Regions from separate parts of the Bacillus altitudinis genome, predicted to be linked through region 2. Evidence: a T-box and tRNA genes for the amino acid it is inferred to sense, from the RefSeq annotation. Region 2 holds a T-box; the other holds one or more tRNA genes.
The links. A T-box is a leader RNA that pairs with one kind of tRNA and senses whether it is charged. The one in region 2 lies ahead of ID12_RS17165 (valine--tRNA ligase), so its partner is inferred to be a tRNA-Val.

Region 1 (7,050 bases), 1.3 Mb from region 2:
CACAAATCTGTTCTCAGTTCGGATCGCAGTCTGCAACTCGACTGCGTGAAGCTGGAATCGCTAGTAATCGCGGATCAGCATGCCGCGGTGAATACGTTCCCGGGCCTTGTACACACCGCCCGTCACACCACGAGAGTTTGTAACACCCGAAGTCGGTGAGGTAACCTTTATGGAGCCAGCCGCCGAAGGTGGGACAGATGATTGGGGTGAAGTCGTAACAAGGTAGCCGTATCGGAAGGTGCGGCTGGATCACCTCCTTTCTAAGGATATATGGAGCAGCGTACGTTTTTCGTCTTGTTTAGTTTTGAAGGATCATTCCTTCAAACATGTCTCTAGCGAGACAGGATTGTTCTTTGAAAACTAGATAACAATAAGTAATACATTCACATTGAATGCAATGCAAAGTTCATCACACATAGTGATTCTTTCTAAAGTAAGAAATGGTTAAGTTAGAAAGGGCGCACGGTGGATGCCTTGGCACTAGGAGCCGATGAAGGACGGGACGAACACCGATATGCTTCGGGGAGCTGTAAGCAAGCTTTGATCCGGAGATTTCCGAATGGGGAAACCCACTGCTCGTAATGGAGTAGTATCCATACTTGAATACATAGAGTATGAGAAGGCATACCCGGGGAACTGAAACATCTAAGTACCCGGAGGAAGAGAAAGCAAATGCGATTCCCTGAGTAGCGGCGAGCGAAACGGGAACAGCCCAAACCAAGAGGCTTGCCTCTTGGGGTTGTAGGACACTCTATACGGAGTTACAAAGGAACGATATAAGCGAAGAGGTCTGGAAAGGCCCGCCAAAGAAGGTAACAGCCCTGTAACTGAAATGTTGTTCTCTCCAGAGTGGATCCTGAGTACGGCGGAACACGTGAAATTCCGTCGGAATCCGGGAGGACCATCTCCCAAGGCTAAATACTCCCTAGTGACCGATAGTGAACCAGTACCGTGAGGGAAAGGTGAAAAGCACCCCGGAAGGGGAGTGAAATAGATCCTGAAACCGTGTGCCTACAAGTAGTCAGAGCCCGTTAACGGGTGATGGCGTGCCTTTTGTAGAATGAACCGGCGAGTTACGATCCCGTGCAAGGTTAAGCAGAAGATGCGGAGCCGCAGCGAAAGCGAGTCTGAATAGGGCGCATGAGTACGTGGTCGTAGACCCGAAACCAGGTGATCTACCCATGTCCAGGGTGAAGTTCAGGTAACACTGAATGGAGGCCCGAACCCACGCACGTTGAAAAGTGCGGGGATGAGGTGTGGGTAGGGGTGAAATGCCAATCGAACCTGGAGATAGCTGGTTCTCTCCGAAATAGCTTTAGGGCTAGCCTCAAGGTAAGAGTCTCGGAGGTAGAGCACTGATTGGACTAGGGGCCCCTACCGGGTTACCGAATTCAGTCAAACTCCGAATGCCGATGACTTATCCTTGGGAGTCAGACTGCGAGTGATAAGATCCGTAGTCGAAAGGGAAACAGCCCAGACCGCCAGCTAAGGTCCCAAAGTATACGTTAAGTGGAAAAGGATGTGGAGTTGCTTAGACAACCAGGATGTTGGCTTAGAAGCAGCCACCATTTAAAGAGTGCGTAATAGCTCACTGGTCGAGTGACTCTGCGCCGAAAATGTACCGGGGCTAAACGTATCACCGAAGCTGCGGACTGTTCTTACGAACAGTGGTAGGAGAGCGTTCTAAGTGCAGTGAAGTCAGACCGGAAGGACTGGTGGAGCGCTTAGAAGTGAGAATGCCGGTATGAGTAGCGAAAGACGGGTGAGAATCCCGTCCACCGAATGCCTAAGGTTTCCTGAGGAAGGCTCGTCCGCTCAGGGTTAGTCGGGACCTAAGCCGAGGCCGAAAGGCGTAGGCGATGGACAACAGGTTGATATTCCTGTACCACCTCCTCACCATTTGAGCAATGGGGGGACGCAGGAGGATAGGGTAAGCGCGGTATTGGATATCCGCGTCCAAGCAGTTAGGCTGGGAAATAGGCAAATCCGTTTCCCGTGAAGGCTGAGCTGTGATGGCGAGCGAAATTTAGTAGCGAAGTTCCTGATTCCACACTGCCAAGAAAAGCCTCTAGCGAGGTGAGAGGTGCCCGTACCGCAAACCGACACAGGTAGGCGAGGAGAGAATCCTAAGGTGATCGAGAGAACTCTCGTTAAGGAACTCGGCAAAATGACCCCGTAACTTCGGGAGAAGGGGTGCTTCTTAGGGTGTTAAAGCCCCGAGAAGCCGCAGTGAATAGGCCCAGGCGACTGTTTAGCAAAAACACAGGTCTCTGCGAAGCCGTAAGGCGAAGTATAGGGGCTGACGCCTGCCCGGTGCTGGAAGGTTAAGAGGAGCGCTTAGCGTAAGCGAAGGTGCGAATTGAAGCCCCAGTAAACGGCGGCCGTAACTATAACGGTCCTAAGGTAGCGAAATTCCTTGTCGGGTAAGTTCCGACCCGCACGAAAGGCGCAACGATCTGGGCACTGTCTCAACGAGAGACTCGGTGAAATTATAGTACCTGTGAAGATGCAGGTTACCCGCGACAGGACGGAAAGACCCCGTGGAGCTTTACTGCAGCCTGATATTGAATGTTGGTACAGCTTGTACAGGATAGGTAGGAGCCTTGGAAACCGGAGCGCTAGCTTCGGTGGAGGCATCGGTGGGATACTACCCTGGCTGTATTGACCTTCTAACCCGCTGCCCTTATCGGGCAGGGAGACAGTGTCAGGTGGGCAGTTTGACTGGGGCGGTCGCCTCCTAAAATGTAACGGAGGCGCCCAAAGGTTCCCTCAGAATGGTTGGAAATCATTCGCAGAGTGTAAAGGCACAAGGGAGCTTGACTGCGAGACCTACAAGTCGAGCAGGGACGAAAGTCGGGCTTAGTGATCCGGTGGTTCCGCATGGAAGGGCCATCGCTCAACGGATAAAAGCTACCCCGGGGATAACAGGCTTATCTCCCCCAAGAGTCCACATCGACGGGGAGGTTTGGCACCTCGATGTCGGCTCATCGCATCCTGGGGCTGTAGTCGGTCCCAAGGGTTGGGCTGTTCGCCCATTAAAGCGGTACGCGAGCTGGGTTCAGAACGTCGTGAGACAGTTCGGTCCCTATCCGTCGCGGGCGCAGGAAATTTGAGAGGAGCTGTCCTTAGTACGAGAGGACCGGGATGGACGCACCGCTGGTGTACCAGTTGTTCTGCCAAGGGCATCGCTGGGTAGCTATGTGCGGACGGGATAAGTGCTGAAAGCATCTAAGCATGAAGCCCCCCTCAAGATGAGATTTCCCATTCCGCAAGGAAGTAAGATCCCTGAAAGATGATCAGGTTGATAGGTCTGAGGTGGAAGCGTGGTGACACGTGGAGCTGACAGATACTAATAGATCGAGGACTTAACCTATATTCTAATGTGAAAAATGAACATTGTTATCTAGTTTTGAGAGAACATTCTCTCCATCAGGTTTGGTGGCGATAGCGAAGAGGTCACACCCGTTCCCATACCGAACACGGAAGTTAAGCTCTTCAGCGCCGATGGTAGTTGGGGGTTTCCCCCTGTGAGAGTAGGACGCCGCCAAGCTTTTCAAAGGATCAGTTCCAGTCGGAACTGGTCTTTTTTGTGTTTCAATAAATGATATATCTATTTATATTGAAAATAGTGGTCTTTCACTACATTCTCAATAACTCATTCATTTCATCCCCTTCACTGGAATTCTAGACATTCTATAATATTCTTATCATCTAATCTCGTCGCTCGCTCATCTTGCTAAGAGTCAACATCGAACGAGTAAACATGTCTAAGAAGGATCTTCTCCTCTGGCAACCATATGTAGCGAACTGCGCTTGCTGCTAGATCATTGAAACCTACATAAGAGAGCAAAGGGCATCTTGGTTTGCTAATGAGAGAGGGGAGGAAGATTTGAGTTAAGCACCACAATGTTTGATGAGGCAAGGGAACATTGAGACGAATTTTTGGAAAATGACCAGGATCAATTTAATATAAAGCAAATTTACAAAATGGTTTCTCGGAAAAATAAAATAATAAAAAAATTCGTTTCTATATGCACGTTATCTGAGGATTTAAGGAATAAAACAAACATTTTTCAGCTTTAAAAGAGCTGTTTTTACATTGAAAAAGCGCTATTAATCCCCTTTTTAACAAAAAAACATAAAAAAATGAAAAAAAGACTTTTAAAATGAAGAGACAAGTGGTAAACTTCTTTAGGTGCCTTAACGAAAAGATGTGAAAAAATAGCTTTAAAATAAATTCAAAAATTATTTTAAAAAAGTCTTTACAAACAATATCTTATCGTTATATAATACTATTTGTCAGATCGAGAGACATTCGAAACGACATAATATGGAGGATTAGCTCAGCTGGGAGAGCATCTGCCTTACAAGCAGAGGGTCGGCGGTTCGAGCCCGTCATCCTCCACCATATTTATTCTTACATAATGTTAGGATAGATAAAGCCGGTGTAGCTCAACTGGTAGAGCAACTGACTTGTAATCAGTAGGTTGGGGGTTCAAGTCCTCTTGCCGGCACCACTTTCATATGGTAAGATAGACAAGTCGCTTTAAAAGCGAGCCATTAGCTCAGTTGGTAGAGCATCTGACTTTTAATCAGAGGGTCGAAGGTTCGAGTCCTTCATGGCTCACCATTTTCATGCGGGTGTGGCGGAATTGGCAGACGCGCTAGACTTAGGATCTAGTGTCTTTATGACGTGGGGGTTCAAGTCCCTTCACCCGCATTGCCAAACAACATAAAGAAATCCTGTAATGCGGAAGTAGTTCAGTGGTAGAACACCACCTTGCCAAGGTGGGGGTCGCGGGTTCGAATCCCGTCTTCCGCTTATACCATCCACGCCGGGGTGGTGGAATTGGCAGACACACAGGACTTAAAATCCTGCGGTAGGTGACTACCGTGCCGGTTCAAGTCCGGCCCTCGGCATTATAAAATAAGCGCCCGTAGCTCAATTGGATAGAGCGTTTGACTACGGATCAAAAGGTTAGGGGTTCGACTCCTCTCGGGCGCGCCATTAAGATCGGGAAGTAGCTCAGCTTGGTAGAGCACTTGGTTTGGGACCAAGGGGTCGCAGGTTCGAATCCTGTCTTCCCGACCATCTTTTATGGGGCCTTAGCTCAGCTGGGAGAGCGCCTGCCTTGCACGCAGGAGGTCAGCGGTTCGATCCCGCTAGGCTCCACCAATATGATCTTTGAAAACTAAACAAGACAAAACGTACCTGTTAATTCGAGTTTTTATAAAAAAATCCTATGATACTTCATAGGTAGTCAGTCAAACGCTGACGAAAAACAAAACTTCGGTTTTGTACTTTTTCGGAGAGTTTGATCCTGGCTCAGGACGAACGCTGGCGGCGTGCCTAATACATGCAAGTCGAGCGGACAGAAGGGAGCTTGCTCCCAGATGTTAGCGGCGGACGGGTGAGTAACACGTGGGTAACCTGCCTGTAAGACTGGGATAACTCCGGGAAACCGGAGCTAATACCGGATAGTTCCTTGAACCGCATGGTTCAAGGATGAAAGACGGTTTCGGCTGTCACTTACAGATGGACCCGCGGCGCATTAGCTAGTTGGTGAGGTAACGGCTCACCAAGGCGACGATGCGTAGCCGACCTGAGAGGGTGATCGGCCACACTGGGACTGAGACACGGCCCAGACTCCTACGGGAGGCAGCAGTAGGGAATCTTCCGCAATGGACGAAAGTCTGACGGAGCAACGCCGCGTGAGTGATGAAGGTTTTCGGATCGTAAAGCTCTGTTGTTAGGGAAGAACAAGTGCAAGAGTAACTGCTTGCACCTTGACGGTACCTAACCAGAAAGCCACGGCTAACTACGTGCCAGCAGCCGCGGTAATACGTAGGTGGCAAGCGTTGTCCGGAATTATTGGGCGTAAAGGGCTCGCAGGCGGTTTCTTAAGTCTGATGTGAAAGCCCCCGGCTCAACCGGGGAGGGTCATTGGAAACTGGGAAACTTGAGTGCAGAAGAGGAGAGTGGAATTCCACGTGTAGCGGTGAAATGCGTAGAGATGTGGAGGAACACCAGTGGCGAAGGCGACTCTCTGGTCTGTAACTGACGCTGAGGAGCGAAAGCGTGGGGAGCGAACAGGATTAGATACCCTGGTAGTCCACGCCGTAAACGATGAGTGCTAAGTGTTAGGGGGTTTCCGCCCCTTAGTGCTGCAGCTAACGCATTAAGCACTCCGCCTGGGGAGTACGGTCGCAAGACTGAAACTCAAAGGAATTGACGGGGGCCCGCACAAGCGGTGGAGCATGTGGTTTAATTCGAAGCAACGCGAAGAACCTTACCAGGTCTTGACATCCTCTGACAACCCTAGAGATAGGGCTTTCCCTTCGGGGACAGAGTGACAGGTGGTGCATGGTTGTCGTCAGCTCGTGTCGTGAGATGTTGGGTTAAGTCCCGCAACGAGCGCAACCCTTGATCTTAGTTGCCAGCATTTAGTTGGGCACTCTAAGGTGACTGCCGGTGACAAACCGGAGGAAGGTGGGGATGACGTCAAATCATCATGCCCCTTATGACCTGGGCTACACACGTGCTACAATGGACAGAACAAAGGGCTGCGAGACCGCAAGGTTTAGCCAATCCCACAAATCTGTTCTCAGTTCGGATCGCAGTCTGCAACTCGACTGCGTGAAGCTGGAATCGCTAGTAATCGCGGATCAGCATGCCGCGGTGAATACGTTCCCGGGCCTTGTACACACCGCCCGTCACACCACGAGAGTTTGTAACACCCGAAGTCGGTGAGGTAACCTTTATGGAGCCAGCCGCCGAAGGTGGGACAGATGATTGGGGTGAAGTCGTAACAAGGTAGCCGTATCGGAAGGTGCGGCTGGATCACCTCCTTTCTAAGGATATATGGAGCAGCGTGCGTTTTCGTCTTGTTTAGTTTTGAAGGATCATTCCTTCAAACATGTCTCTAGCGAGACAGGATTGTTCTTTGAAAACTAGATAACAATAAGTAATACATTCACATTGAATGCAATGCAAAGTTCATCACACATAGTGATTCTTTCTAAAGTAAGAAATGGTTAAGTTAGAAAGGG
Region 2 (7,050 bases):
GCCCGCTGACTGTAAAATGGATCGAGTAAATGCAATCGTTGATCCTTTTCCATTTGTTCCAGCCACATGCACTGCTTTTATTTTTTGTTCAGGATGGTCTAGTCTGTCCATCAGCCATTTCATTCGTTCAAGTCCCGGTTTGACACCGAAAGCGAGTCTGCTATGAATCCATTCAATGGCTTCATGATAGGTTGTAAACAATGTCATCTCTCATTTCATACGAAATTTTCAAAAAAGACGACTCCATTCCGTTAGGAGCCGTCTTTTCAACATTATGCTTTCAGCTCTTCAATACGCTTTTGAACAGCTTCGCGTTTTGCGACATAATCACGTTCTTTCGCACGCTCTTCTTCTACGACGCTTTCAGGCGCTTTTTTCATAAAGCCTTCATTGCCAAGCTTTTTCTGAACTCGTTCCACTTCTTTTGTCAGTTTATCAAGCTCTTTTTGCAGACGGGCAATTTCTTCGTCTAAATTGATTAAACCTTCAAGCGGCAGAATGAGTTCTGCTCCAGAAATAACAGCCGTCATCGCTTTATCACTAGCAGGAACATCCGTGCCAATTTCAAGCACACTTGGATTCGTAAAGCGTTCAATATATGAACGGTTCTTCTCTAAACGTTCCTGTACATCAGATGTGGATGCTTTGATATATAGCTCGACTTGTTTGCTCATTGGTGTGTTCACTTCACTGCGAATGTTACGAACAGAACGAATCAGTTCAACAAGCAGCTTCATGTCAGCAGAAGCTTGTTCGTTAGAAAGTTCCGGCTTCACTTCAGGCCATGCCGCTACAGTAATGGACTCACCTTCATGAGGTAGATGCTGCCAGATTTCTTCTGTTAAGAACGGCATAAACGGATGTAGAAGTCTCATCGTTTGATCTAATACATACGCAAGGATCGAACGAGTCGTTTTCTTCGCCGCTTCATCTTCTCCATAAAGCGGAAGTTTCGCCATTTCAATGTACCAATCACAGAAATCATCCCAAATGAAGTTGTATAAATGTCTGCCCACTTCACCAAATTCATACTTATCAGCAAGCTGTGTGACACTTTCAATCGTTTCATTTAGTCGTGTTAAAATCCATTGATCAGCAACTGATTTTTCTCCTGTCAAATCAAGCTCATCGTACGTTAAACCATCCATATTCATTAAAGCAAAACGGGATGCGTTCCAAATTTTGTTCGCAAAGTTCCAAGTGGATTCAACCTTTTCAAAGCTAAAACGCAAATCTTGACCTGGAGAGCTTCCAGTCGCTAAGAAATATCTCAATGAATCCGCTCCGTACTTGTCGATGACCTCCATTGGATCAATTCCGTTGCCAAGTGACTTACTCATTTTACGCCCTTGTTCATCGCGAATAAGACCATGAATGAGGACGTCTTTAAATGGTTTTTCTCCTGTGAATTCAAGACCTTGGAAGATCATACGAGATACCCAGAAGAAGATGATGTCATAGCCTGTTACAAGCAAATTGGTTGGGTAGTAGCGCTTGAAGTCTTCACTTTCTGCATCTGGCCAGCCCATTGTAGAGAAAGGCCAAAGCGCTGAACTAAACCATGTATCAAGTACATCGTTATCTTGCTCCCAGTTTTCAATATCTTCTGGCGCATCAAGTCCCACGTATACTTCCTTCGTTTCTTTATGATACCAAGCCGGAATGCGGTGTCCCCACCATAGCTGACGAGAAATACACCAGTCACGGATATTTTCCATCCAGTGTAAATACGTCTTTTCAAATCGGTCTGGAACAAATTGAACTTGCTCATCACCTTTTTGCAGATTGATGGCTTCATCTGCGAGCGGCTGCATTTTCACAAACCATTGTGTTGATAAATATGGCTCCACTACAGCGCCACTGCGCTCACTGTGACCAACTGAATGCATGTGGTCCTCAATTTTGAACAAAATGCCTTCTTCTTGAAGATCTTTCACAAGCTGTTTACGACATTCGAAGCGGTCCATTCCTTTGTATTGAAGTGCGTTTCCATTCATTGTGCCATCTTCATTCATCACAAGAATGCGCTCTAGGTTATGACGGTTTCCAAGCTCGAAGTCATTCGGGTCATGAGCCGGCGTAATTTTTACAGCTCCTGATCCAAATTCCATATCGACATAGTCATCCCCGACGATTGGAATCTCTCGGCCTGTAATTGGTAAAACAACTGTTTTCCCAATCAAATGCTGATAGCGTTCATCTTCAGGATGTACAGCGACTGCCGTATCTCCAAGCATCGTTTCAGGTCTTGTTGTCGCAATTTCAATCGAACCTGATCCATCTGCAAGCGGATATCTCAAGTGATAAAACGCACCTTGCACATCCTTGTAGATGACTTCAATATCAGAAAGGGCCGTTTTTGTTGCTGGGTCCCAGTTAATGATGTATTCTCCGCGATAGATCAATCCTTTTTCATACAATTGAACAAACACTTGGCGGACTGCTTTATTCAAGCCTTCATCTAATGTGAAACGCTCACGCGAATAGTCTAGACCTAGACCCATTTTCGCCCACTGGCTGCGAATAAAATCGGCATACTCTTCTTTCCACTTCCACGTTTCTTCTACAAATTTTTCACGTCCGAGATCATAGCGGCTCACGCCTTCTTCGCGAAGCTTCGCCTCTACCTTGGCTTGTGTTGCAATACCCGCATGGTCCATTCCTGGCAGCCATAAAACATCATAGCCCTGCATCCGTTTCATACGAGTCACGATGTCTTGAAGGGTTGAATCCCAAGCATGCCCTAAGTGTAATTTTCCTGTCACGTTTGGTGGAGGAATGACGACTGTATATGGATCTTTCGTTTTGTCATTTTGTGCTTCGAAGAATTTCCCTTCAAGCCAGTACGTATAGCGGTCTTTTTCAATCGCATTTGGATCGTACTTTGTTGGCATTTCTTGATTATTTGTTTCCATTTGTGTTACCTCCACATTTTTTCGGCTGATGAAACATAAAAAAGCCTTCTCATCCTTATAAAAGGACGAAAAAGCTTTTTCGCGGTACCACCTTTTTTCACGAAACACTTAGACGTGTCCCGTACTCTCTAAAGGATAACGGGGATCTCCCGAATTTCTCTACTACATGTTTCAAGAAATTAAGCTCACAGGCGACCTTCCAAACAAGTGCATCCTAGAAAACCTTTCAGCTATTGGTTTCCCTCTCTTTAGGGTCTTGCTCGTACTCTTCCTGATCCACGCTTACGATATATCACGTTCATCAGCTTATACTCATCTTTTATTAATATTACTAAATGCCTTTTGTTTTCGTCAATCATCTTTTCCGCTTTTCTTCTTCTTTATACAAATTGGGCAGGCACCCTTTGCCTCTTTGCCCATATGATAATAACAAAATAAAGAAGGAGGGCGTTTTATTTTGAAAAAGATCAATCCTTACACACTCCCCCCATGGCTTAGACAAATTCGGGCAGTTGCCTCCCAAGTCGTTCTCCCGATTGCCATATTTCAAGGCTTTCGCACGATCATTTTTCCCACAACATTTGACGTCCTCATCTTAGGAATTCTTATATTTCTCGCCTGTGCCTTTCACCTTGATTGGTTTTAAGGGAGCTGAAAGCTGCAGGCTCACTCTTATGTATAGGTCATCCCTCGTTAGACATTTCATAGCGCAACAGCAAACAACCTCGTCACTCTTCTGATGACGAGGCATTTTGTTCTTCTTCAAGGCGTCTAGCCTGCTCAATTTCGTGTATTTTCATGACGGTCGGCTCAGAATTTTTCATTTGCCAATACGCCCTTAACAGCTCCTGACAACTTTCCATCTCATCCTGTCCGCCTGCTTCATAGGCTTTCACCGTATCAAACAAACCCTGCGGATAAGCGAGGTAGCTCAAGAACAAATGAATCTCTTCCTCACGAAGTTTATTTCCCTTTTGATACGTATAAAACAAAGATGTGCATTCAGGACAAGGAGTAGGGTAGGTTTTGAATGTGCGATAGTAAAAGGTCAAAAGGTCATATATGGGGGCAGCCTTTTTGGACCGCTCAAAATTGGTGAAATGTCCTGTACCTACATCATTGTACAAAAAGTGATGGACTGACAATTGCCCATGGTTTAACACAATACGTGTCGTCTCTTGGTCTTTCATTTCCTCATGCCAATCCTCTAAACGTTCAAGTGCAAATTCACTTGCAGACATCGCTTCTGAAAAGTACATAGCAGCAGCCAGCTCAAATGGCGACATATACCATGTTTGTTCTGCCCGCTCGATAAATCGTTCATACATGTCTTTCTCTGTTTCCCATTTGCTTTTCATTTGGGTGTAGTGAGCCTCTATTTCCTGCTCAGTAATGTCCATCATGACTTCTGTTCGTTTATGAAGTCTTGCAATCTCTTGAAATAAATATTCATGTTTATCGTCCTGCTCTTCTCTCTTTTCATTCGTTAGCCATGGCATGAGGTAATACGTGTACTGGCTTTCTCGATGATTTGAGAAAAAGGAACCGCTCTTCGTGCGATAAATCGGCACAAACGAGCGATAGCCTTTTGATTCTAGTTCAAGCATTTGCTCTGTAAACTGCATGTGTCGATGGGGTTTTACTCGCTTTAGTGCAAATACGCCCTGCTTTGTATACACTCTAACGACTGCTGGACTGACAGGTTCGATATATTCAGCCTCAAGCCCGTATTCGTATAGGACAGATTGGATTTCATCCACGTTCTCTCACCACATTTTCTCGGTCCATCATCTCATACTATGCATTGCTTTTTTGATATTCAGGAATATAAAGAATCTGCCCTTCTTCAAGCTCTGCATCCACCGACAATGAATTCGTTCGAAGGAGCTGCTGCACATTCAACTGATATCGCTCACAAATACGATCGACCGTATCTTCTTGCTGAACTATACATATTTTCATGCGAGAAAAATCTTCCTCCTCCTGCTTAGCGAACAGCTTCGTTAAATAAAGAGAATTCTCACTGCCAGACGCTTCTCTCTGGTCATGTTCAAACTCCTCAGCTTCTTGAGCTGATTCATACACCTTTGGTGCTTCACGTTCATATAATCGTTCGAAATGATAGCTATCATCCCGCTCTTCCTGTGTCTGTTCCATCTGATATGCAGGTGATTCAAAGGCTGGATAAGCTGGCGGCTCTTCTTCTTCCTTGCTCTCTGCATCAGGGTCTTTCCTCACTTCCACCTCAAAGAACGTATCATCCCGCTCCTCTTCTTCTAACAGCTTAGGCGGGTCAAAGAATGGCGGCTCTTGTACTTGAGCTTCTGGGAAGGAACGATACCCAAGCGCCACGGCTTCTTCTTGCTCATTTTCCTCCTCTTCTTCTGTTTCTTCCACCATCACCGTCTCGATGTCTATTTCATCCTCTTCTTGTTCAGTTCGCGCTTCATGTTGCAAAGCGGCATGCTGTTCTGCATTTTCTTCATGCTCTTCACGTGGCAGCATTTCTTGCTCTTCATATTCAGACTGCGCCTGATATTCATAAGTGACATCGCCATAATCCTCTTCAGCACGATGGACAAATTCATATGGCTCTCCTACAAGCGGTTCAGGCGTTCCTTCATCTAACAGACCTTCAATGGCCAAATCAGCCTGAATCGTGAGCAAACGACTTTCTGTCAGCTGGTAATCAAATGCATCAATAAACACAAATACATCATTTAAATGACTAATTTTGTTCTTGGGGATCGTGATATCCACCGGAAATTGATGCAGCAGCTCAGCCGTTCCGTCCTCTCTTACCTTCACCTCATCAGCCTGCCTGTATGATGCATAGGAACTGGATTCACCCATTAGCTCCTCTTGATTTATGTTGTATTCTCCTGTTAGCTCGAGTGAACCTCTAATGGAAACATAATCATTCACTTCTTGAACGAGAATGTCAGGATCGAGAGAAATTGACAGCAGCTCACTGACTTCCTGTCCGTTTTTGAAATAAATGGACTCTTCTACCGAAAACTGTAATCGATTGTTTTGAGACAAGTCGGTGTCCTCCTTTCATCTAATCCTTCAAAATAAAATTAGATGTCAATACAGGTGTATGAAGGAGGCAGTGAAAATATGATTGGTTTTATGCAAAGCAAAAAGCCGATATGTCTCCATATCGGCTCAGCGTGTAGACAAACCCTCGCATTCGGTGTCAGTCCTGCGCGCTGGTGCTCACGAATGTCAAATTCGCTCCGCTCCAGTACTCGTCCTTCCTAGACTGCAAAGGTTTTCTTTCACGCTGAAAAAAAGACAAAGGGCTAAAATAAAGTTCATTTTAACCCTTTGTCAACGATCTAAGCCGATATGTCTCCATATCGGCTTTTGGTTACTGAGCTAATTTTTGAAATACCTTTTCAACTGTCTCAATCGTATACTCGATGTCTTCATCCGTATGAGCAGTTGATAGGAACAGCCCTTCGAATTGTGAAGGTGGAAGGAAGATGCCGTGATCAGCCATTTCCTTGTAGAATTCAGCGAATAAAGCGAGGTCAGCTGTTTTCGCTGTATCGTAATTGACGACTTGTTCGTTTGTAAAGAAGAATCCAATCATGGAACCTGCACGGTTAAATGTTAATGGAATCCCATGTGCTATCGCCGCTTTTGAAATGCCTTCTTCCAAACGATCTCCTTTGCGTCTAAACTCTTCATAAGACTCAGGTGTCAGCTGTTTTAATGTTTCAAGACCTGCTGTCATCGCAAGCGGGTTACCGGATAACGTTCCTGCTTGATAAATCGGGCCGCTTGGCGCAATTTGTCTCATAATGTCCGCTCTACCGCCATAGGCACCAACTGGCAGACCGCCTCCGATGACTTTACCAAGACATGTCAGATCAGGCGTAATGCCAAAATAGCCTTGTGCACAATGATAATCCACACGGAAGCCTGTCATGACCTCATCAAAAATGAGTAAAGAGCCATATTGCTCAGTGATGTCTCTCAATCCTTGCAAGAAACCTTCCTGCGGAGGGACAACACCCATATTTCCTGCAACTGGTTCTACAATGACACCTGCAATGTCGTCTCCAAATTCTTCAAAAGCGACTTTGATGCTTTCTAAATCATTGTATGGAACGGTGATCGTATTGCT

Region 1: it encodes a tRNA-Val, which carries the amino acid that the T-box ahead of ID12_RS17165 (valine--tRNA ligase) is inferred to sense. The anticodon was not compared.

What each region holds. Positions count from the first base shown of each region.
Region 1 covers NZ_CP009108.1:1,059,839-1,066,888, forward strand. Annotated here, with positions in the region: rRNA gene ID12_RS05325 (16S ribosomal RNA) at 1-260, shown strand, start outside; rRNA gene ID12_RS05330 (23S ribosomal RNA) at 443-3,373, shown strand; rRNA gene rrf (5S ribosomal RNA) at 3,435-3,550, shown strand; tRNA gene ID12_RS05340 (tRNA-Val) at 4,333-4,408, shown strand; tRNA gene ID12_RS05345 (tRNA-Thr) at 4,442-4,517, shown strand; tRNA gene ID12_RS05350 (tRNA-Lys) at 4,555-4,630, shown strand; tRNA gene ID12_RS05355 (tRNA-Leu) at 4,638-4,720, shown strand; tRNA gene ID12_RS05360 (tRNA-Gly) at 4,751-4,822, shown strand; tRNA gene ID12_RS05365 (tRNA-Leu) at 4,835-4,920, shown strand; tRNA gene ID12_RS05370 (tRNA-Arg) at 4,932-5,008, shown strand; tRNA gene ID12_RS05375 (tRNA-Pro) at 5,016-5,092, shown strand; tRNA gene ID12_RS05380 (tRNA-Ala) at 5,101-5,176, shown strand; rRNA gene ID12_RS05385 (16S ribosomal RNA) at 5,304-6,852, shown strand; rRNA gene ID12_RS05390 (23S ribosomal RNA) at 7,034-7,050, shown strand, end outside.
Region 2 covers NZ_CP009108.1:3,391,178-3,398,227, forward strand. Annotated here, with positions in the region: gene ID12_RS17160 (bifunctional folylpolyglutamate synthase/dihydrofolate synthase) at 1-207, opposite strand, end outside; gene ID12_RS17165 (valine--tRNA ligase) at 273-2,915, opposite strand; T-box leader at 2,974-3,203, opposite strand; gene ID12_RS17170 (hypothetical protein) at 3,373-3,561, shown strand; gene ysxE (spore coat protein YsxE) at 3,644-4,675, opposite strand; gene ID12_RS17180 (LysM peptidoglycan-binding domain-containing protein) at 4,713-5,957, opposite strand; gene hemL (glutamate-1-semialdehyde 2,1-aminomutase) at 6,289-7,050, opposite strand, start outside.